Regions from separate parts of the Stieleria neptunia genome, predicted to be linked through region 3. Evidence: riboswitches for the same ligand, from Rfam matches in the RefSeq annotation. Region 3 holds a riboswitch; each other region holds the start of a gene.
The links. A riboswitch is a leader RNA that binds a small molecule or an ion and turns the genes downstream of it on or off. The one in region 3 is predicted to bind cyclic di-GMP.
Positions count from the first base shown of each region.

Region 1: another riboswitch for cyclic di-GMP. It lies ahead of Enr13x_RS11995 (hypothetical protein); the one in region 3 lies ahead of Enr13x_RS37010 (response regulator transcription factor).
Region 2: another riboswitch for cyclic di-GMP. It lies ahead of Enr13x_RS00180 (Flp family type IVb pilin); the one in region 3 lies ahead of Enr13x_RS37010 (response regulator transcription factor).

Region 1 covers NZ_CP037423.1:3,448,212-3,455,814, reverse strand. Annotated here, with positions in the region: gene Enr13x_RS12015 (GspE/PulE family protein) at 1-645, opposite strand, end outside; gene Enr13x_RS12010 (RecQ family ATP-dependent DNA helicase) at 780-2,219, shown strand; gene Enr13x_RS12005 (TadE/TadG family type IV pilus assembly protein) at 2,428-2,853, opposite strand; gene Enr13x_RS12000 (pilus assembly protein TadG-related protein) at 2,999-4,192, opposite strand; gene Enr13x_RS11995 (hypothetical protein) at 4,317-4,961, opposite strand; cyclic di-GMP riboswitch class I at 5,020-5,112, opposite strand; gene Enr13x_RS11990 (exonuclease/endonuclease/phosphatase family protein) at 5,682-6,785, opposite strand; gene Enr13x_RS11985 (DUF4112 domain-containing protein) at 6,927-7,289, shown strand; gene Enr13x_RS11980 (hypothetical protein) at 7,286-7,603, shown strand, end outside.
Region 2 covers NZ_CP037423.1:36,014-43,616, reverse strand. Annotated here, with positions in the region: gene Enr13x_RS00200 (sulfatase) at 1-839, opposite strand, end outside; gene Enr13x_RS00195 (SGNH/GDSL hydrolase family protein) at 1,014-1,751, opposite strand; gene Enr13x_RS00190 (hypothetical protein) at 1,868-2,404, opposite strand; gene Enr13x_RS00185 (Flp family type IVb pilin) at 2,856-3,035, shown strand; cyclic di-GMP riboswitch class I at 3,753-3,851, shown strand; gene Enr13x_RS00180 (Flp family type IVb pilin) at 4,012-4,191, shown strand; gene Enr13x_RS00175 (A24 family peptidase) at 4,612-5,169, shown strand; gene cpaB (Flp pilus assembly protein CpaB) at 5,448-6,467, shown strand; gene Enr13x_RS00165 (type II and III secretion system protein family protein) at 6,686-7,603, shown strand, end outside.
Region 3 covers NZ_CP037423.1:10,808,851-10,816,453, forward strand. Annotated here, with positions in the region: gene Enr13x_RS36990 (hybrid sensor histidine kinase/response regulator) at 1-1,610, opposite strand, end outside; gene Enr13x_RS36995 (methyl-accepting chemotaxis protein) at 1,607-2,989, opposite strand; gene Enr13x_RS37000 (chemotaxis protein CheW) at 2,986-3,531, opposite strand; gene Enr13x_RS37005 (hypothetical protein) at 3,563-3,868, opposite strand; gene Enr13x_RS37010 (response regulator transcription factor) at 3,918-4,349, opposite strand; cyclic di-GMP riboswitch class I at 4,410-4,486, opposite strand; gene Enr13x_RS37015 (aminotransferase class I/II-fold pyridoxal phosphate-dependent enzyme) at 4,660-5,796, opposite strand; gene Enr13x_RS37020 (glutamine--tRNA ligase/YqeY domain fusion protein) at 5,877-7,583, opposite strand.

The DNA.
Region 1 (7,603 bases), 3.6 Mb from region 3:
GAACCCGAGGCGTGCATTGGTTTGCGATTGCATCACGCCCGAGAGTGCATGTTCGATGGGGTCTTCGATGGTGTGGATTTTCCGTGAGCCGTCATTGAGCTCATTCATCATGGCGTAAAGCGTGCTGCTCTTTCCACTCGCGACCGGACCGGTGACGAGGATCAATCCGCTTCGTTGCCCGATCAAGTGCTCGATCGATTTCAGGTCCACCGAGTCCATGCCCAGTTCGTCGAGCGGTCGGGCGCCACGCACGGGATCGAACAATCGGATCGCAACGTCTTGGCCGTACAGCGTGGGGATACTGCTAAGGCGAAGATGCGCCTTGGAGCCGTCCGGCGTGGTGATGTTGCCTCGGCCTTCGACCGGGCGGATGGATTCACCCGCGTCGGCACCTGCCAAGACGCGCAAGTGTCCTTGCAGCCGATGGCCGTAGGTGCGGGCGAGTTTGCGAACCGGTTCGATCCGGCCCAGTCGCCGGACCGAAATCAGCACGGCGCCATCGACGTCCGAAACAAACAAATCACTGGCGTGTCGCTCCAACGACCATTCAATCAGGTTGGCGGCGAAAAGTTCCGGTGGCGCAAGCTCTGTCTCACCCTCCAGGTTTCCTTGGTCTTGCAAATCGATCATTGATTCGTCGTTCACGTTGCGGGTCTTCCAGGAGAATCGGAGAAGTCGGTCATGAGTAGCGGTTGGTTAATATGAACGATAACGGCGCACAACGCAAAAAACCGCCGGTGCCCCGTTCCCAACTCGGCTGCGGCGTGAAAAATAATGGCATGAATGCGCCACCCCCCAAGCAACTTCTCCGTCGATTCTACGGCTACGATGACTTTCGCCCCGGACAGGCGGAGATCATCGAACACGTCTTAGCGGGGGGGCACGCCATGGTCGTGATGCCGACCGGCATGGGCAAGTCGCTCTGTTATCAGATTCCGGCGCTGTCAAGTGCCGACGACGACCGCTCGATCGTCTTGGTACTTTCCCCCTTGATCGCACTGATGCAGGACCAGGTCGATTCGTTGCTGCGACGGGGAATCGATGCCAGTTTCATCAATTCGTCGTTGGACCGCGCGACGCGTTTGGCCCGCTATGACGCCTTGGCCCGAGGGCAGTACAAGATTCTGTTTGTGACCCCGGAGCGTTTCCGCAAGGACGACTTTTGCGAGGCGCTGTCACGACGATCGGTCCGTCTGTTGGCGATCGATGAAGCGCATTGTGTCAGCCAGTGGGGCCACGACTTCCGCCCCGACTACACGCGGGTGGCCGAGATCCGCGCGTCGATCGGCGATCCCACCACGCTGGCGCTGACCGCCACCGCCACGGCCGAGTGCCGTCAAGACATTTACCGCCAGATCGGCATCGATGCATCGCAAGTCAAACTGTTTCACCAAGGCATCGATCGCCCGAACCTGCGTTTGGATGTGATTCCGGTTTATGACGAAGAAGAAAAACGGAACCAACTGCGTGACATCCTGCGTGATCCCGAGTACCGCTCGGGCAGCGCGATCGTCTACTTCTCGTTGATCAAAACACTCCAGCGTTTCAGCGATCACCTGCTGTCCGAAGGGATCGACCACGTCAGTTACCACGGTGATTTGCCACGCCATCATCGCCGTCGCGTGCAGGACGAATTCATGTCCGGCGATGCCGATCTGGTGTTGGCGACCAACGCCTTCGGCATGGGCATCGACAAGGAAGACATTCGCATGGTCGTGCATGCGGAAACCCCCGGATCGATCGAGTCTTATTACCAAGAGATCGGACGTGCCGGTCGCGACGGGGAACCGAGTCGGTGCGTGTGGTTGTACGCGCAAGAAGACTTGATGACGCAAATGCAATTCATCGAATGGTCCAATCCCGATGCCGCGTTCTACACGCGGTTGTATCAATTGATGGCCGAGCACGGCGAGCAGTGCAGGGCGTTCGGTCTGGATTGGATGAACGGCCAATTGCAACGTCGCAGCAAACACGACCATCGGATCGCCACGGCGATTTCGATCTTGGATCGGCACGGTGTGGTCGCCGGGCCGCGACCACCGCAGTGTTTTGAAGTGCGGGCGCCGCTACCGGCGCGTCTGCAAGACGATGAACAATTGGCGGAAAAGAAACGTCGCGATCAACAGCGGTTGTACGCGATGGTCCAGTTCGCAGCCGAAGAAGGCGATCGCAAGCCGTTCCTGAATCGCTACTTCGCCGATCCGGCGGCACCAGGATGATCCCGGCACGCGGCGTGAGCCAGTGGCGCGTGTCGACCACCGGCCTGTTGATTTCATCTTGTTCCCAGGCTCCGCCTGGGGACACACTGCTCCGGAGGCTCCGCCTCGCAAACGAGACACGCGTGTGGCGGAGCCACACCGATATCGCGTTCCCAGGCAGAGCCTGGGAACGAGGGGGCGCGCCGCTCGCTGACACGTCCCGCTGGCGTCAGCCGGTGCTTTCACGCCGCATCACGGTTTCGGCGACGATGTCCATTCCCTCGAAGGCAAAGAACCCGGGGACGAAGCTGACCGCACTGATCGGGATCGTGATCCGGACTTTGATGTCGTCGCCCGGTTCGGCTTCTTCCAGAAACGTCGGGGTGATGACCACGTTGGCGCTGGTCAGGTTCATGATCGCCAATTCTTCGTTCACCCGTGCTTGCACGTCTTCGATCGACGCGGTGGGACGAATCCCGACGCGCGCCCCTTCGCGCGAGGCTTGGACGACGGCTTCTTTGATCATGCTGATTCGCCCCATCTCGATCAGCCCAAAGGTGAAGGTCAGCATGACGGGGACGATCAAGGCAAATTCGACAGTCGCGGCACCGCGACGCGACGCTTTTCGACGGTTTGGATGGTTTCGACGGTTCATTGGAATCACTGGCGTTTGATGATGCGTTTGTTTCACTTGTTGGTCTGTGCTTGCGGTCGGGCAAGTCGTCACGACATTCGGCGATTCGCGCTACCGGCCGAAACGCTTGACGAGTGCCACGACCCGCAAGCGAGTCGACGAAGCACTAATCGACGAGCATCACGGGCGTGAACAAGAACTCGCTCTCTTCGATGGGGGCTTCTTTAAAGATCGAGTATCGGGCCACCATCGGAGCCGGTTGAATCGTCAAGTGCTTCTTTTTCATCGGGCCGGTCAGTTTGACGCTCAAGATGCGGATGCCTTCGAAGCGGACGATCGTGTACATCGCGTTGTTGCCGTTGCCGTGGACGCTGGTAAAGATCGGGATGATCCGGGGCTGGCCGATGATCGCTGCCAATTCGTCTTTGATCCCCGCGCTGATTCCGGTATCACCGTTGAGTTCCAACTCTCCATTGGAATCGAATTCCAGCGAATGGCCGAGGTCGTCCATGTCTTGGGCCGAGATGCCGTACAAGATTTGCCGGCTGAGATCGTTGGTGCTGTTGTTGCTGCCACCGATATCGACGGTCCCACGGTTACCCGGCGATCCCGTTCCGGTCGGATAGAGCGAGCATTCATAAAATCCGTCGCTGCCGCTGGTGACCTGACCGCCGGAGTACGAATAGACATCCTCGGTCTGCTTTGCGACGACTTGCTCCCAGGTTTCCAGATCCAGGGCGATCGGCAGGATGTCCAACGTCTCACCCGCATCCTTAGGCTTGTGGAACCCGGAGATGGTCTTGAACAGAGCAGCGGTCGACCGCGCCTGCAACGATTGTTCGGCGCGGCCGGTGACGGAACCAAAGAACAACGGGATGGCGGAGTTGTTGGCTTCGGTCTGTCGGACGTGGACGCGGACGGCATTGAAACGCGAGGGGTCCGCGGTGTCCAGGTCACCTGGTTGGTTGCGATCGTAGAAGCCCATTTCAATGTCGGCGTCGGCGTTCAGCGTCGGCGCTCGGGAACTGACAACGTTCTTGGACGCGATCATCGATGCGGCGTCGTTGATCTGGCACTGCACGGCGGTTGCGTCGTCGCCCTGGACCACACCATCGAACAGTTCCCAACACGCGGACATGGCCGCGGCATCCGCCGTCCGTTTGACTTCGGATCGGGAAACGTTGATGTGTCCATAGTCGATAGCGATCGCCGAGACGACCAACAGTCCGGCGACCAGCACCACACTGAAGACAAGTGCCGAGCCCTTGCGACGTTTTGCCGAAAGGCGATTACCCGAAGTGACGGTTGGAAAAGCAACGGGTTTGAGAGCGCGATCGCGCTGCAATGTCGATTGAAACATGGGATAACCTGATTAGATGACGGGACCGATCTCACTCGATAGACGCTCGCGGAGCTGCGTCGGTGTCGTTATGTCGCTGGACTTCACGCGTTTGCGCTTCGTGCTTGTCTGCACGGCGGGATGCTCAGTGGGCAAATTGGTTGACGTGGATCGTCTGGGTGTGACCGTTGGTGTAGGTCAAATGGACCGTCTTGAGCCGAATCGATGCGACCCGGTTTTTCCCGAATCCGATGTCCACCGTCTCGAGACTCTTCTCAGGCGTGTAGTGGTCCAGCGCGTGAAGGTCTTGGTCATCCATTTGCACCAGGTATTCCGGGCCGCCGAAATGGCCCCACTGCATGCTGTGTCCCTCTTTTACCGCGAACATCAGTTGGCCATTGAAGACAGCCATCGCACTGGTCCATTCAATCCGGTCGTTGTCGCAATACAGCGTCTCTTGAATCTGACTGCGTTCTTCGTCGACGAGCGTTTCGTTGCAGAAGGCACCGACGTGGAAACCGCCGCTGGAGTAGCCGTCATCGGCGGCGTAGTTCATCTGCAGTTGGAAATAGCAATCGGCGTGATCCGCGTCGGGATGTAGAAAGAACGCGATCTGGGGCGAGTTGATTTTGACTTCGGGTTCGTTGATCGTCAGTTCCCAATCCTCTTCAACCATGAACAGGACGGGTTCGGTCGCTGCGGCGAGGCCGGGGATCAACGCGAACAAGCACCAACCTCCCGCAATCAGTGTGGCGCGCATGGCACCGAGTCGAGTCAATGCGTGTGACATTTGGGTTCCCTGAATAGACGAGGCAGAAAAGATGCCGCAGCTGAGATTGGGAATCCCCTTCGGTGGTCTGGCAATCCGTCCGCTTCGAATGAAGCGTGCCGGACCCATGACTTTGCGTCCCACGCTTGCACGTGGTTTGCCGTTTCGAGGGTTTTGAAAGGGGGAACCGTTCGAGCTGACTTGGCAATCAAACGCTATGTCGATTTGCGTCTGGAAATGCCCGTTTCCCCAAAAGTATGGTCTATGAAGAGACGCCCCCCCGTGCGCGTCGTGACGGTCGTCGCAGTTGTCGCGGCGCGATGAGGGGATGCCCTCAGTTTTTTGGGAAAGCCGCCTGGGGGCCCGGCTAATGGTGACCCAGGGTTGTGGTTCGACGCCGCCGGCGTAGCGGCCGAGGATCGGCGAATGGGACCGTCCAGCTTGAGAAAGACGCGAAACGCGGCAAAGACCAATGATCTGGCCGATGGGGTGTGATGCGGTCTGCGGATCGTGGTACGACGTCCTTTCCAGGTCGTCGTCGGGAGTCCAACGGACGACGGCCCGGAAGGGCCATCGTACTTGGAACAGGAGAGTGCTGCTGGCGACGGCCCGGAAGGGCCATCGTACGTGTGAGAAGGAGAGTGCTGCTGGCGACGGCCCGGAAGGGCCGTCGTACTTGGAAAGGAGAGTGCTACGGGGCGACGGCCCGGAAGGGCCGTCGTACTTGGAAACGCGGTCGTCCTACTGAATCAGCCGTGTTCCGGGACCACTGGCCGTGGCGGTCGCGGTCGTTCGAGCGACGGGCGGCTGTTCGTACAGATCGAACTCGGCCCACAAGGGAATGTGATCACTGATCGCATTGGCCTGTTGTTCGGAAAGGCCCAGGTCGGCCTTCAAATCAATCACGCCGAGTCGGCCCGAGTATTCGGCGGTCACGCTGCTGTCGATCAGGATGTGATCGTTGGTCTTGGTGCGGTTGATATTGGTTTGGATGTCGGCCGCCAGCGAGAGCACGCCGGGGATCGATTTCAGTTGTCCCAAGTTCTTTTCGCTGACGTTCAAGTCACCCAGCAAGATGAAGTCGTCTTCGGAGTACTGTTGGAATTCGTATTCCCGGACGCGTTGAAAGACGTCGGCCAGCACGTTGATTTCGCTATCCTGGTCGTCGGGATCGACACGGTCGGGTTTGGTGTGAACATTAATCATCGTGAAGCGAAACGGCGGCTGCCCGCTATCTTGGGGGACGACGGTTTCGAACGTAGCCACCATCGGCTCGCGGTACATGCGTTTGCCGGGATCCTGCACGACATAGGCGGAACCGGGCACCAGATTGATCCGTGACCGATCCCAGACGAAGGCGTACGATTCCAAGTAGGCTTCGCCGATCGGATCACTCATCGTCGCGGCAAAATTGCCGCCGGATTCGTTCAGCAACCCGACCAGTCGCTGCAGGGCGATGCCGTCGGCCCCCTGCAGTTCTTGGATCGCCACGACATCAAACGTGCTGACGATCTTGGCGATCGTTCCCAACACATCGACGCCGTCTTCGTTGGTTCGAATGCTGGATTTTTTGTCCGCGAAGTGTTCAATATTAAAGGTCGCGATGCGAATCCGATCCGTTGGACGATCGGTTCGGTCGCCCAGCGAAATCGTTTCGCCGCGAAACGCCGTCTCGGGATCCGGCCCGAGCAATCCGTCAAGCGACGAAAAACTCAGCCCACCGGTGAGCAACATGTAAAGCGCGTACAGCAATCCGAGCGTGGTCGCGCCCGGGCCGAACCAGCGCAGCAGCGGATTTGTGCTACTGAAGGAGCTTTTTCGTCGACGTTTGGAAAAGATCCCCACCCCGGCCTCCTTGCCGAACGTTGTTGGGCCCAACCGTAGCGGCCGGGGCTGACTTTGATCACCCTCTCGATCGTTTGAGGTGGCTATAGTTAAACTTGGGCGACTGGGGCAACGGCAAAACGACAATCGGGAGTGCGTGAGATGTCGCAATGGCAGGATGTGGAGCGGCGTCTGGTGCGGGTCCGCAAGTTCGCGGGGTTGATGGATGACCGATTCGTTTTGCCCGGAACCCGCATCCGATTCGGATTGGACACGTTGGTGGGGCTGTTGCCTGGCGTGGGTGATGCAGCCACCGCAGCAGTCGGGCTGTGGTTGATCGCCGAAGCGGTTCGCATGAAAGCGTCAACGGGGGTATTGATCCGGATGTGCGGCAACGTCTTGATCGACGCGACACTCGGGGCCGTGCCGATCGCCGGTGACCTGTTTGATTGGTATTGGAAGTCCAATCGGCGGAACGCGGTCCTGTTGGAAACGCATCTCAAGAAGCGAGTGGGCGATCGATGAGGCAAACGATCGACGCGTTGCCACGGTTCACGATCCTGATTCACGCCATCGGCGGCGATTTCGCCAGGCAGCAACCGCCCACTCGGAGACCTGTCGCGGAGGGGCGCATGGGCACGGAGAGCATCGCCGCGGGACCGGTGCATTGGGACTGGTTGTTCCAACCGCCAGACGCTCGATCAGTGGGTGCGGCAGACGATCCAGGCGCGGTGAACGTCGCCCCCCCAGCGTCTGCGGTGGCAACGCTATGGACCTGGGCGACCGACCCGATCCCCGAGTTGGACCATCGACCAGCGCGTTGGAAGGATCGGATCACC
Region 2 (7,603 bases), 200 kb from region 3:
TCCCACGGTTTGGGCATGCCGATCAGGTCGACATAGTGCGAGAGTTCGCTGTTGTTGTGCATCGCATACGGCGGTGCGCCTTGCGGGATTTTCTCGCCAATCAACACGGGCAGTTTGTCCGGGTCGTACAGGTCCCAGTATTTCTTTGGCGCGACGAGCGAAAGGTGGGGACGGATGTAACCCATCGCCAAGAAGAACGGCTGCTGGGATTTTCCAAGTCGCCGCAGATCCTCGATGCACAGGTCCGTGCGGGCTCCGTCCAGCACTTTGTGGTCCGGCAGATCCGGTGCCGACGTCGCAGGTCCGCGGAGGTTGTTCTTTCGCCAATCGTTCGCCGGCAGCTCGTTCATGGCCTTGCGAACCACGTCACGGGTGCCCTCGGGATAAAAAGTGGGCAACCGTGGCAGATTGCGAATCGGTTCGCTCCACGATTGCGGGTCCGGAGTCGGGTTGTGATAGATCTTGCCGTGGCTGACGGCCGTATAACCGTGCCTGCGCATCCACTGCGGCAACGTCACGGCATCGGGTTTCGCCTCGCGAAAGTGAATCGGCAACGTCCAGACACCCAACGTGTCCGGGCGCAACCCCGTCATCAAACTGGCTCGCGAAGGATTGCAAACCGCCACCTGACAGTACGCCCGGTTGAACCTGATGCCGCGGTCGGCCAAGCCATCCAGATGCGGCGTGATCGCGTTCCCATCGCCATAACAACCCATCGTCGGACGCAGATCATCGACGGCGATGAACAACACGTTCGGTTTCCGGCTCTGAGAAACGTTCGGCGATGTCGTTGCCGGTTCATCATGGGGCCCGATGGCGACCAGACTGTTCAGGGTCAAGAAAAGCAGGACGAATATTGTTCGTTGAATCGTTCTTGTGATCATCTGTTTTGTTTTCCCAAGCCAGTTTCCGCCCCAACCGATCATCCGGCCAGAAAATCTTTCGATCGCCCGAGCCGGTTACTCAGCTGATGGCTTGCGCGGCGCGGATCCCGCCACCGCGATGCTGCCGTTTTAGTCTGCCAGCACGGTCTCGATCAGTTCGGCGACATGCTCACCGAGCAACTTCGATCCTTCGGCGGTGTAGTGGACGTTGGCGGGCCGCTGGTGTTCTTTGACAGACTCTGCGAAGTCGAAAAATGGATCGATCTGAATTCCGCCGACCTTCTCGATCACTTTGGCGGCCGCCGCGTTGTACTTGGCCGAATCACCGACGACGCGTCCGGCGGCGCCCTCGGGCACCGGCGTCGTCTCGCGCCAAATGACAGTCTTTGCCTGTTGCTTGATGCGGCGGGCCAGTTTTTCGATGTTGGTTTGGTACTCGTCGATCGGCACCTGCTGGTGCGAGCCGTCGGCCTGCGGATCGGCCAGATTCTGGCCTTTGGGCCCCAGGTACTTGAGGTCATGAAGTCCGAAGTTCCAATGAACGACATCCCACATGCGATCACCGAGCCATTGATCGATCTGATCTAAACCACGTGTCGTCGGACCGCAATTGGTCGGCGGCCGAAACACGTTGGCCTTGCCTTGCATCGCGGCGCGTGCGGCGACCATGTAGCCGATGGAGATCGAATCACCGATCAGCAGAACATTGGGAAGCTTGGGATTGACGTCCGGGGGTTGAAAGGCAGGGTTGACCTTTTTCGCCGCCGGTTTTTTGGCGGCGTCCTTTTTGGCGGCGTCTTGGGCGGGGGCGGAAACGACGTGGGCGAGCGCAAGGGTCAGGCAGAGTCCGAATCGGATCATGGTCATCGGGTTCCATGGCAGGGGAAATGGATTTCAATTCCCCTCATGATATTTACCCCCGGCAAGCCGTGCCTCTGTCTCGGGCCCTCCGACCGCACTGATTGCCGTATTTCTCGAGGGTGTTACTTGTCGCCCTTCTGGGAGACGTTGCGAACGGCGAAGGGATTTTGTTGCGGACGCCCGACCCGTTGTTCACCTTCCAACGTCTCTTTGCTGATGACGACCGACGCGATCGGCAATCCGTACCTATCTTCGAGGATATATTGAATCGCGAAATCATCCTGCTCCAGAATCTCGATGATCTGCTCCGGCACATCGCAGTCATCCAAATCAAGCTTTTCGATGTTCTCCCGCATCTTTTCTTCGATTTTGACATTCCCAATTTTTCGAAGCTGTGCGGTCAATTCGTCGCTGACGGTGTACCAACCGTTGAGCGTTCCACCGTAGTCCATCGTGATCTTCGTCAGCGTGAAATTTTCGTCCAAGCGGTGAGGAAGATCTTTCTCGCTCTCCTTGATCATTCGTTTGATCTCCGCTTTGCTCAATTTTTGGTCGTCCGGTTTCTTGTTCATCAACGAATTGAGGTAGTTGCACCCTGACGAAGCAACGAGGGTGAGGGACAGCACGGCGGTGATCAGTCGAGTATTGAATTGCATCATGAAATCTTCCGGGTGAGTTCATCCTTATGTCGTTTGGTGATTCAGTTCCATCGATTGAGACTACGGCGCAGTTCGTTTTCCGAACCCCGTGTGACTTCCTTGGGTAGTGAAATGGGGTGTCCCAGCGGGGATTTGCTCACACTGACCGCTACGACCGTGACAGATAAACCCGGATCGGCCGGCGCGAACATTTAAGCACTTCACATTTTTGCATCCTCAGCTTTCTGACATACGGTCCAGGTAGAGAACGTGTCCGTGACGACGCGTTTCCGAAAACCCGATCGTCGCTGCGAAAGCAGGGTTGATCGACACGGTTTCGGACGGTGGTCGACTCCGCTTTTTTGGAGTTGTCGCTGCTTCTTTTCCGGGTTCCTTTTCACGTTGGAATGGCCCACTAAGTCATCGATGGATGTCTTCGATTTCGAAGGCTCCTTACATATGAGATTGAAAAATGAAAAAGTTCGCTAATAGCATCGTTGAGTTCTTGAAGGAAGAAGATGGCCCGACCGCAGTCGAGTACGCTGTGATGTTGGCCCTGATCGTCGTCGTTTGTTTGGCCGCAGTCGGCACGATCGGCACCGAGTCGAACAAGAAGTTCGAAGAAGTCGGAGCCGCAATCGCCGCTAACTAAGCGGACGATTCCTGCCCGGAGCGCGAGCGCTTCTGTGGCACAGCCCAAACACGTCCCGGCGCCAACGATCATTGGCGCCGGGGCGTTTTTTTTTGCCGACCTGGCACCTCGGTGCAAACCGCTCGATCAACAGGCCGTGACGCGTCCGCCGGGGATGACGCGATCACCAACCACACGGCGGACACGACTCATTCCCCTCAGATCGACATCAACGGTGAGGCCCGGACGCTGGCGCGAGCCGGCTGTCGGTTTAAGCCCCGCAAGCCCAATGCCACTTTCTTCGGCTCTGAAGGTGTTAGCAGAACGGCGCGAGCCGTCCGGTCGCGCTTCAAAAACACCGTGACAGACCGGAGGGCTCGCGCCCTACCGCTCACAACAAACACCCCGCTTGGCGTCAAAGTATGTGGCATTGGGCGCAAGCCTTCGGGTTCCGGTCCCGGCCAGACCGCGCCGATGCCATGGTGTTGGGTGTTGGGCGTTGGGCGTTGGGTGTTGGCTTTCCAACCCAGACGGATCCCGCCGCGGAGGGTCATGCTCGGCGCAGGTGTTACATCCCGACCAACGTCACCCTTTGCCGATGCAGAATGCTTTGTCTAACTGGAGTTTTTTGACTCACCCGATTCCTGACATAGGGTTCCGTTGAGAGCAGGTCACGACGACCTGCTGCCGAGGATTCGACCACACGACGGTCACCAGAATACTCGGACGGCCTGGCTCCCCAGAGAAAGGCAAACCGCACCGAAAGGGCGGGGCGCAAAGCTGCGGGTCCGTGGGCAAGGCAAACCGCTTTGTTCGAAGGATAGCCGAGCTGCCAAGGGAACAGTCGAGATCGTATTTCCGATGCGATCGCGATTGCCGAGGCAAGTCTTTTGGAGACGTGGCTGCTTCATTTCCGGGATCCTATTCACGTTGAATCGGACCAGTAAGTCATCGTCGGGCGTCATCGCAAGTGACATCCCACCGAGGAGTTTGAATAATGAAAAAGTTCGCTAATAGCATCGTTGAGTTCTTGAAGGAAGAAGATGGCCCGACCGCAGTGGAATACGCTGTGATGTTGGCCCTGATCGTCGTCGTTTGCTTGGCTGCAGTCGGCACGATTGGTACCGAGTCGAACAAGAAGTTCGAAGAAGTCGGCGCCGCAATCGCTGCTAACTGATAGGGCCGTTGGCGGAGTCCTCCCACGGAAGCTTCGCCGACGACCACCGCGAGAGATTCTCGACGATTGGCCGGTGTTTGGCTTAGTCGCATACACACCGGTCACGTCGAGTCTCTTTTTTTTGCGCCCACCCGTCTCGGGCGACCACGGAATCCACCATGAACTATCCACTCCTTCCCACTGATGCGGCAGAGCACGTTTGGCAGCTTTCGTGCTGTTTCATCACGTTGCTCTTTGCGATGTTCAGTTGGATGTTGGGACCGCGCTGATTCCATCGCGTGATCCACTCGCCGCATGCCGCCGACCGGCATGCACACACCTCCTGCCTTTCGGACGCGCCGGCCTTCCTTGCGATTCCGCCGCGGCCTGACTTCGACCATCAAACTACCTTTCTAGAGAATCGTCACGGGGAACTACGCCATGGAAACCATCATCCAGGGTCTGACTGAAAATTGGGCCGTCTGGTTTGTCACGGTCGTCTTGATCGTCGCCGCGGTCATCGATGGAGCCATCCTGAAGGTTCCGAATTGGCTGACCTTTCCATTCATCATCTGCGGTTGGGTTCACTGCACCATCCAGGGCGGGATGGCCGGACTGGGTTGGAGCCTGTTGGGCACCTTCGTCGGAATGATGCTGTTGCTGGTGTTGCGAAACGTCGGCGGAATGGGCGGCGGCGACGTGAAACTGCTCGCCGGGGTCGGTGCCTGGTTGGGCACCGTGGTGACGCTTTACGCGTTCGCCGCGACCGCAATCGTGGGCGGCATCATGGCCGTGTTCATGATCTGGAAGAGCGGGAACTGGACCAAACACTACGCCATGGCGCTGCAAATTTTGGAAGAATGGAAGACGGTGAAGAAACCTTCGGAGCTTTCCAAGATCGCCCGCGAGCGAAAACCGACCATGTATTTGCTGCCATACGGAATACCGATGGCAATCGGATCCATTCTCTATTTTGCCTACGCCGGAATGTTGGTCTGAACGGAAGCACAGACGTCTGTTTTTGGACACCAGGAAATCCACCTGAATTAGGGTGGCATTAACCCTCAAGGCGTGCTGATTTTGAGAATTTATCCTAGTTAGCCCCTCCTTGGCGTCTAGAGAAAGCAAACCTATTACACCAGCCCTACGCCTGCAGCATGCAGGGTTGCAGGCCGGCGCTGGTTGTAACCGAGTGAAGAGAGTGGGTTGACAGCCTCCTCCCAGCTCAGTCCTCCACACCCGACACGTTATCACCTGGTCTGGTACCAGCACACGCCATGCGAAACAAATCACTTTTCTTGCTACTTGCCGGCATCTGCGGCACCGTTGCGGCCGTCGGAGTCGGACAGTGGATGCAGGCACAAAACGGCACCCCCACGGAAATGGCGGAGATCTTGGTCACCACGGTTTCCATCAATCCCGAAGAACAAATCACCGCCGAGAAACTTCGGCTGGAACAGTGGCCGGCCGACCGCGTCCCGCAGGGCGCCTCGGCGGAGCTGAGCCAGTTTGAGGGACGATTCGCCAAGGTCCCGCTGTATGCCGGCGAGCCGATGTTGGACCTGAAATTAATGAATGAAGTCGAAGACAAGGTGGTGCCGAAAGGCTACGCCGTCGTCTCGTTGCCGGCCGGCCGTGACGGAACGGTCAACCTGGTCAGTCCCGGCGACCGCGTCGACATCCGCGGCTTTTTCACCAAGGGTGAGATGTTTGCCCGCGACATGGCACTCGATGTGTTGACCGGCATCAAGGTCTACGGCATCGATGGGATCACCAAGTTCGATCCCGACCAACCACGCACACGATCCGCTCGCGACATCCAGTTGCTGATCCGCAAGGCCGATGTCGAAGCCTTTGACTTTGCCAAGAAACTCGGCGAGATCTCATTGTCGCTGGGCAGTCCGACGGCCGATGACGAAAGTATCCCGGAAGGCGAAACCAGCGAAGCGGCCCGCAAGTTCCTGCGAGATCTGCAGGACCGTCGCGACGAACAAGAGCGGCTGAGAAAGCTTGCCGCGGAAGAAAAACCCGTAGAAGTCGCACAGGCGGAAGCCGGACCGAAGAAAGCGACCTTCCGCACCACAAAAATCATCAACGGAAGAATGATTGTTTACGAATGGGTGGAAGGGGAACCGTTGCCGCGTGTCGTCGGAGACACCGGAGCGCTTGACCTGGCGACCACGGATGATTCGGCCGAGCAATCAGCCGACCAAAACAAACCCACTTCCGATGATTATCTACGAGGCGCCGACAGCCCCTTCTTTCAGCCCGAAGGCGGAGAAGGATCTGACGAGTGAGTCCTCGATAGATCAGCAAAGTAAATCAAGACTCGCCGTTGTAGGAACGACCTTGCTTCGAATTCTGAAGCCAGACGGACCGAAGCGGCGAGCGTGACCCGTCCCCTTTTTTTATCCCGACGTTACTCGCAACGAACTGATGTATGTCGATGGTGAAAGTCATCGGCATCGTGTTTCGGAAGGATCCGAGACGAAGGTTCTGCAAGGATGCACCTGCGATGCAAATGTTCCGAAATGCGGTCCGCCCAGCCGCGCTCAAATTGATCGCCCTTTTCTCGGTGGCGTGTCTCGCGACTCATGCCGGCGCACAAGACGTCGACGACGCTCAACTGACTTCTGCCGCTGCGACAGCCGGCGCCGCCAACCACACGATCACACGTGCGGTTGAACGGATGCAAATGCTGGTCAAGTCGAGCAGCATTCTGACCTTGGAGGCGAAGATCCCGCGATTCCAAGTTCACAACGAAGAAGTGCTCGGTGCCACACCGATTTCGCAGAATCAGCTGCAGGTGTTCGCCAAGACACCCGGGACCACGCAAATCAATTTGTGGGACACCGAGGACAAGCAATACACGGTCGACATCACGGTGATCGCCGACGCCCGCGAGATCGAAGGCATCTTGTCGTCCCAGCTGCCGCTGGCGACGCTCAAGGTGATGCCGGTCAATGCCTCAGCGATCGTCTCCGGTTACGTCACCAGCGTCGACGATGTCGATCGGGCGATCGCCATCGTGGAACAATACTATCCGACGGTCGTCAACAACATTCGCGTGGTGGGTGTCCAACAGGTGTTGTTGCACACCCGCATCATGGAAGTCTCTCGGACCAAGCTTCGCGAGCTTGGTGTTGACTGGGACTGGATTGGTGACACGCGATCCTTCACCAGTTACCCGGGCGCGATCACCGACCCGACCAATGTCTTCCAGGGGGAGGAGTTCAACGCCTTCATCTCCGCTCTGCGCCAGCAGGATCTGGTGAAGTACTTGGCCGAGCCCACGGTGATCGCCACTCACGGCCGGCCGGCACGGTTCACCGTCGGTGGTCAAATTCCCTACATCGTTCCCTCGGGCAACGGAAACATTTCGGTCCGATACGAGGAGTACGGGACGTCGGTCGACTTCCTGCCGTTCGTCGTC
Region 3 (7,603 bases):
ATCGCGCGATGCAGTCTGCGGAACAGCCCGGAAACCGGCATCCTTCTCAGCTGAACCAGTTCCAGTCGAAAGTTGCGGATGAATTGCGAAACCGCTTGGTTCCCGTCGGCGACGGGGCGGTAACAGTCACGCAGTCGCTGGGCGGATTCCAACACATCGTTGGCGACTTCATTGAGGTGCGAGAACGATACGCCGTCTTCGGCCAGGACGGGGTTGGCAAGGCTGTCACCGGCCAACAGGGCTTCGCCTTCGTGACTGAGCATTCGAATCCGGGTGACGCTGTGGATCAGCTCGTCGTGAATCCCTTTCAGCTCCGAGATTTCGGTGTCGCGCTGATTTCGCAGCATCACCAGTTCGCTCAGCATGTCCATCAGCCGATTCAGCTGGGACGCCTTGACCCGCACGGTTTCGTCATCGCCGTGGCTGTCCGCAAGCGTGTTTTTCTTCGGCGACCGCGGGGCCGATTGAGTGGCTCCGGTCGGCGGAGCGGTACCGGTCGGCGGAGCGGCCGACGGCGTGGGGGCGGCGGCGGCATCGTTCGCGGCGAACGTCGATTCGTCCTGCCCCGTCTCGTCGCCGTCGACGCGAGCGCGAATCAGATCGACATGCGGCAACAAGAGTTCGGGTGTGACCGCCTGGCCGGCGTCCTGCGTCTGACGAATCAATTCCTCGACTTCGTGGATGTAGTCGGCCAAGTTGGACATGCCGATGCTGGCCGAAGCTCCCTTGATGGTGTGAAGCTCGCGGCTGATGGTTTTCACGGGCCCGTCGTCGCCCGGTCCGGATTCCAGATCGAGCAGCGCTTGCTCCATCGATTCCAATCCGCGCGTCGCATCGTCCATGAAGGCTTCACGCAGTTCGTCGTCGATGTCCACCTCGTCCACGGCGGGCATGGCAATTGGGCTGCCGCCGACTTTGATCGCGTCGTGCGCCGTCGGCGCCGAGATCGAGTTGCTGTCTCGATCGCTGGGCTGATCCGGTTGATCGGCACCGGCATCCGGGTTCGTTGCCGGGGCTTCTTGCCAGGCACCGTCTTGCGAAGCGATCCCCCGAGTCTGGGCGCTCAGGCTGCTCAGCAAGGCCGCGATCTCGGCTTGACTGGGCGCAATCACGTCGGGCTCCGGGGCGGCGTTTGCTGCGGCGCCGGCCCATTCCCCTTCGGTGTCGGAAACCGCTTCCCCGTCGTCGGCGAACTCGCCGGACGTTTCGCACGAGTCGAGTCTCAGCTCGATCGCTTCCCTGAGCAGTTCCAACTGCTGACTGTCCACCTCGTCCGATGGTTCACCGAGCGCCGCGTTGCGGACCGAGTTGCAGCTCTCGACGACAAAGTCGACCAGGTTCAACACATCGGGGTCGTCATCGTTGAAATCCGAGAGCGAACGATCGACGGTATCGGCCAGTTCCCCCAGTTTCTCGACGGTCTGCTGCAAACACGCATCGACGTCTTCCAGACCGGCGTGGGTCAACTCATGGAGTAATTCGACGGCGTTGGCAAAGTCGGCCATGCGACGCGATGCGTCCGATTCGGCGCCGGCGGCAGCGGGGGCAGCGGGGGCGCACGAAAAGAGATGTTCGGTGAACGCGTCGGAGGAAGCGTCTTGGGTGCTCATTTCACTGCCTCCGCAACGCGGACGTTTTCGTGTCGGCTGGCAGCATCGGGCGTCGCGTCGGCGCGGGTCTGATTGGCCAATTCGAGCAACTGCCGTCGCTCGCCGGGATTGAGATCCAGATTGGGATTGGTGCAGCCCCGGAGACGATGGATATTGGAATCGAGGTCAATCGCTGTTTTGGCCAGCGACTTGATCGCCCAGGAGGCATGGTCGGCGCGTTTCCGATCGGCCTGATGGGCACTGGCGATCGAGTCGATGCCTCCGGCCAGCCCTTGAACCAGGTTTTGTTGTTGGTCGCCCTGTTGGGACAGGTCCGAGACGACGAACATTCCGGCCGCGGTGACTTGCGATAGTTCGTTCAAGGTGTCGCGGATGGCTTCGACGACGGCGATGTCGGATTCGACTTCGGTTTGTTCTCGGCTGAGCACGGAGAGCGAATCGGTGGTTTGCATTTCCAGGGACTCGGCGAGCACACCGATTTCCCGTGCGGAGTGTGCCGTCTGTTCGGCCAGTTTTCTCACTTCGTCGGCCACCACGGCAAAGCCACGCCCGTGTTCGCCGGCGCGAATCGATTCGATCGACGCGTTCAGGGCCAGCATTTCCGTGCGGGCGGCGATGTCGGTGATCGTCCCGACGATGTTGCCGATTTGGCGTGTCGGATCTCCCAGTGATCGCAGTTTCTTTTTGCTCGTTTCGCTGCAGCTGCGGATACGATGCACCCCCTCGGTCAGCACGTTGGTTTTTTCGATCGCTTTGGCCACCGCCTTTTCGGCCGAACCGATTTGCTGTTGCAGTTGGGCACATCGATCGGCAATCCGTTCGACGCCGTTGGTCAGATTTTGCAACAGCGCGTTGGTTCGGTAGGTCGCTTCGGACTGTTTGCCGCTGTGGATGTCGGTGTTGCATCTGCCGATCTCCACGACATCCTTTTCGATCTGGCCCATCAGCTCGCTGAGCGATCGGCCGACGCCGCCGAGCACGTTCTTGAACTCGCTCATGTCGGCCGAGTCATAGCCTTCGCGGCGCGAAAGTCGCGACAGCATGGATTGCAGTTCGCGTGCACTTTGCCGACTGGCGACTTCGATTTCGTCGTACCGTTGCGAGGTCTGCAGGACGGTGGAGCCGAGTTCGTCGAGCTCGCGGATCCCGCTGGAGACGATCGTCTGCTGTCGTTCGACCAGCATCGTTTTCAATTGTCGGATCCCGAGACCGACCTTGTGCGTCAACAACAGTGACGCGGCACCGGCGGCGGTCATCCCGGCGATCAGGACAACGACCCACTGGTAACCGCTCGACAGGGACGATCCGGCCATCGCCGCCGCCGTCGCGACGACCGCGACCAACGAGTGCGTGGCCAAAAATGTGATGTTGGTTTTCATACGGCGTTCCACTTTGACGCGGACGATGGGGTTGAGACGGTAGAAGGAAAGACGCACTGGGGCCCATGCCATTGGTCCTCCAGTGTTTGTTGTGCGATTCGCTGTAGCCCGTTGACGTCCAGGACGCTGATGACTTTTCCGTCATAGGTCGCCGTGCCCATCAAGACCGACATGGCGTTTTCATTGCGCTGCCCGGCATCGATGTGTGTTTCGATGCCGTCGATCGCGATCACTTTGTCGATCGCGATGGCCCACGATCCCAGCGGGCATTGCATCACCAACAGCTGTCCGCTGTCGGCTGATAGCCGCGCCTGGTTTCCGATCAGCGGCTCCAGATCGATCACCGGCAGAAACTCGCTCCGCAGATTTCCGATCCCCGCCAACGAAGGATGGCTCAGGGGCACCGGCACCACCGTCGGCATGATCGTTACTTCACGCACCGTGGTCGCCGGGACCGAAAACATCACATCGCCACATCGGAAGATGCAGTGTTTGTCGCTCAGGTTGGCGATTCTCGATTGATGGGAAATCACGCTTTCCATCGAAACTTCTTGGGGCTGAGAATGAATCGGGTTATTGGGTCATTTCACGCAAGGACTTCAGCAGTTGCATCGCCTCGCTCTCGTCGTCCGTGTCAACCGGATCGGTTGGTGGTCCGGCAATTTGCGGTCTGGCAGCCTGCGGTCTGGCAGCCTGCCGCGCGGACGCTTGTTGGGAAGGGGGAATCAGACCACTGACGTCGATCGTTTTTCCGCTCGCCTCCGACAAACGTTTCATGATCCCGGCGGCGAATTGATCGAGTTCGGTTTCCCACTGATCAAGCGTTTCCAAGCTCAGCTCGGAATCGTCATCGGTTCTGAAAGGGGGGCTTTGGGTCATCGCGAACGCACGGGAACAGGGAGACAAGTTGAAACAGATCGGATCGCCGTCACACGGTGCGCCGAAGCAGCGATTGGACGGTGTCGAGCAGCAGGTCGGGTTCGGTCGGTTTGGACAGGAACGCGCCGAGTTGGCTGCCGAGCGTTTCCAGGTGAGGTGCATCGGCGCTGGTCAAAAAGATCACGGGCGTCGAGCCGTCCCAGGATTCATCGGCGAGCAACTCGTGGCAGACGCCATAGCCGTCCAGGACCGGCATGTTGATGTCCAGGATGATCAGGTCGGGTTTGGTTTGATTGGCCACCTCCACCGCTTTGCGTCCGTCTTCGGCTAACGCGACTTGGTAGCCGGCGTCGCGAAGCGTTCGATCGAGCAGGCGCAAGACGGTGCGACTGTCGTCGGCAACCAAAATCGTTTGATCCGACTGGGCGGAAGAGGCGCCGAAGCGAGCGGCGACACCAGCGGTCGGTTTCGTTGCAGTCATCAATTGACTCCGGCAAGCCGGCAACGGGTCGGTCGCTGGCAAAGACGTGGGGTTGATTCGTTCGGTAGTGCGGCCATCTCCATCGAGATCCGTCACTTTGCGTGCACGGCTTCACAGCCGGCTTGCCTGTTCGCGAGCGCCGATTTCCGGCCGCACGCCTCCCTCGATAGCCCCATTGCATGATGGACCCACCGCGGGAAAAACGCTCCGAGCGATCGCCGTTGACGACGGCGAACGCACCGGAGTGTTCTGGTGAAGGGTTGGTCACTCCGCGAGAGAGTCAAGCAAAACCGTGAAAAGTGTCCGTCAATCAGAAAGACGGCAAACCCTCGATCAGACGATCCACCATCTCGTCGCTGTGCCCGGCTGAGAGCGATAGACGCAGTCGCGCCTGGCCTTCGGGGACCGTCGGCGGTCGGATCGCCGGCACAAACATCCCCAAGTCATACAACCGCTGCGATGCCGAAACCGCATCGGCGTCGGACCCGATCGGAATCGGAACGATCGGTATCCCGGACTCGATCGCCGCGCAAGCGAGCCCCAGCTCCGCGCGAACGCGTCGGGCCAGGGCACACACCCGATCACGGCGGCGGCGGATCTCTTGGGGATCCGCCAGCGCCACCAGCGCCGACTCGACCGCGGGCATCGACAACGCGGTACTGTAAATCAACGGACGGCAATGGTTGACCAGATAGTCCGCAACCACTTGCGGGCAAGCGACGAACCCGCCCTGGCCGCCGAGCGCTTTGCTGAGTGTTCCGATTCGAATCGGGATGTCGGCTTTCACGCCCCAGGCTTCGCAGGCCCCCGAACCATGATCGCCCAAAATGCCGGTCCCGTGTGCCTCGTCCACGATCAGGGTCGCGTCGTGCCCGGCGGCCACCTCGCACAGGTCGCCGAGCGGCGCGACGTGTCCGTCCATGCTGAACACCGAGTCGGTCACGATCCAAACGCGGCGGTGCGCGTCGCGGTGCGCGGCCAACAACCGGGCGACCGCATCGACGTCCCGGTGCGGATAAACGATTCGCTCGGCTTTGGACAACCGGCAACCGTCGATCAGCGAGGCATGGTTCAATTCGTCGCTCAGGATCAAGTCGCCCTGTCGGCAAATCGCCGACACCGTGCCCGAACAGGCGGCGAATCCGGTCGGGAACACCAGCGCCGCCTCGGTCTGTTCGAACCGGGCGATCGTTTCGGCAAGCAACTGATGACGATCGGTCCAGCCGCAAACCAACCCGCTGGCCTGCGCACCGACCGAATCAACACGGATCGACTTGGACGCCACAAACGACGCCAAACCCAGATAGTCATTGGAGCCGAAGTTGATCAACCGCCGGCCCGCCGCGTCGACCAAGTGAACACCGTCCAACCGCCGCGGATGCAACTGGCGCATCCGCCCGCGGCAACGCAACTCGGCTAACGTCTGATCAAAGTCATCCCACATCATGGCCTACACTTTCGCAATCACCGACGCGTCCCGGTCGAGACGTTTTTCGAAGGACTCGAACTTCAGCCATCGGGTCGCGTTTAATTGGTCTTTCCCTTGGCCACCATACTACCCCAGCTGTCGCGGAGCGGCACGATTCGGTTGAAGACGAGTTGCTTGTCGCTGGAATCCGCGTCGACGACGTAGTACCCCAGCCGTTCGAATTGAAACCGGTCGCCCGCCGCGGCGGTGTTGATTTCCGGCTCGGCAAACGCTTCGGTCACCGACAGCGAGTCGGGATTCAAATGATCCAGGAACGTTTGTCCGGCGGCGGTTTGGTCGGGGTTTTCGACCGCGAACAGGCGGTCATAGTTGCGGACTTCGATGGGGATCGCGTGATCGGCGCTGACCCAATGGATCGTGCCCTTGACCTTGCGTCCGGAGTTGTCTTGGCCGGATTTCGTTGCCGGATCGTAGGTGCACAGAATTTCGATCACGTTTCCGTCGTCATCTTTGACGACGTCGTGGCAATCGATGATGTAGCCGCTTCGCAACCGGACCGCGCCGCCTTTCTTGAGTCGGAAGAACTTGCGCGGTGCCTCTTCACGGAAATCATCCGCACCGATGTAAAGCGTCCCGCTGAACGGAACCGACCTTGTTCCGGCGGCGTCGTCTTCGGGGTTGTTGATCGCGTCGACCATTTCGACCTCGCCTGCGGGCCAATTCGTGATCGTCAGTTTGGTCGGATCGAACACGACCATGCGACGCGGTGCGACACGATTGAGATGTTCTCGGACGGCGTTTTCCAGACGGACGACATCGATCGTGCTGTTGAACTTCGCCACGCCGATGTCGGCCGCAAAGTTGCGGATCGACTCGGGGGTGTAGCCGCGGCGGCGAAGTCCACTGATCGTCGGCATGCGGGGATCGTCCCAGCCGCCCACGTGGTTTTCCTTGACCAGTTGCAGCAGCTTGCGTTTGCTCATCACGGTGTACGTCATGTTCAACCGCGCGAATTCGATTTGCCGCGGGTGATGGATGCCCAGTGATTGGCAATACCAATTGTAAAGCGGTCGATGGTTTTCAAACTCCAGCGTGCAGATCGAAAACGTGATCCCTTCGATCGAATCGCTTTGCCCGTGCGCCCAGTCATACATCGGGTAGATGCACCAGTCGTCGCCGGTGCGATGGTGGTGGGCGCGCATGATGCGATACATCACCGGATCACGCAGATTCAGATTCGGCGACGCCATGTCGATTTTCGCACGCAGGGTTCGGCTCCCGTCTGGGAACTCGCCCGCTTTCATTTTGCGGAACAGTTCCAGGTTTTCTTCGGCGCTGCGGTCGCGGTAGGGACTGTTCTTTCCCGGTTCGGTCAGCGTGCCGCGATATTCCCGCGTCTGCTCGGCGTTCAAGTCGCAGACGTAGGCGTGTCCCGCTTGAATCAGTTTTTCGGCCCAGTCATAGAGTTGCCCGAAGTAGTCGCTGGCGTAGTGCAACGAGTCCCATTGGAACCCCAGCCAACGGACGTCGTCCATGATCGATTCGACGTACTCGGTTTCTTCTTTGGACGGGTTGGTGTCGTCGAACCGCAGGTTGCATTGGCCGCCGTAGGTTTTGGCCAGCCCGAAGTTCAGACAGATGCTTTTGGCGTGGCCGATGTGCAGGTAGCCGTTCGGTTCGGGAGGGAACCGGGTGACCACGCCGTTCGTCTTTCCGGCGGCCAAATCTGCGTCGATCGCCTGCTCGATGAAATGTTTGGTCGGGCGTGACGATTCGGCGTTGGTCGCGCTGGAGCTGTCGGTCATGGCGTCGGCTTTGCGTTGGA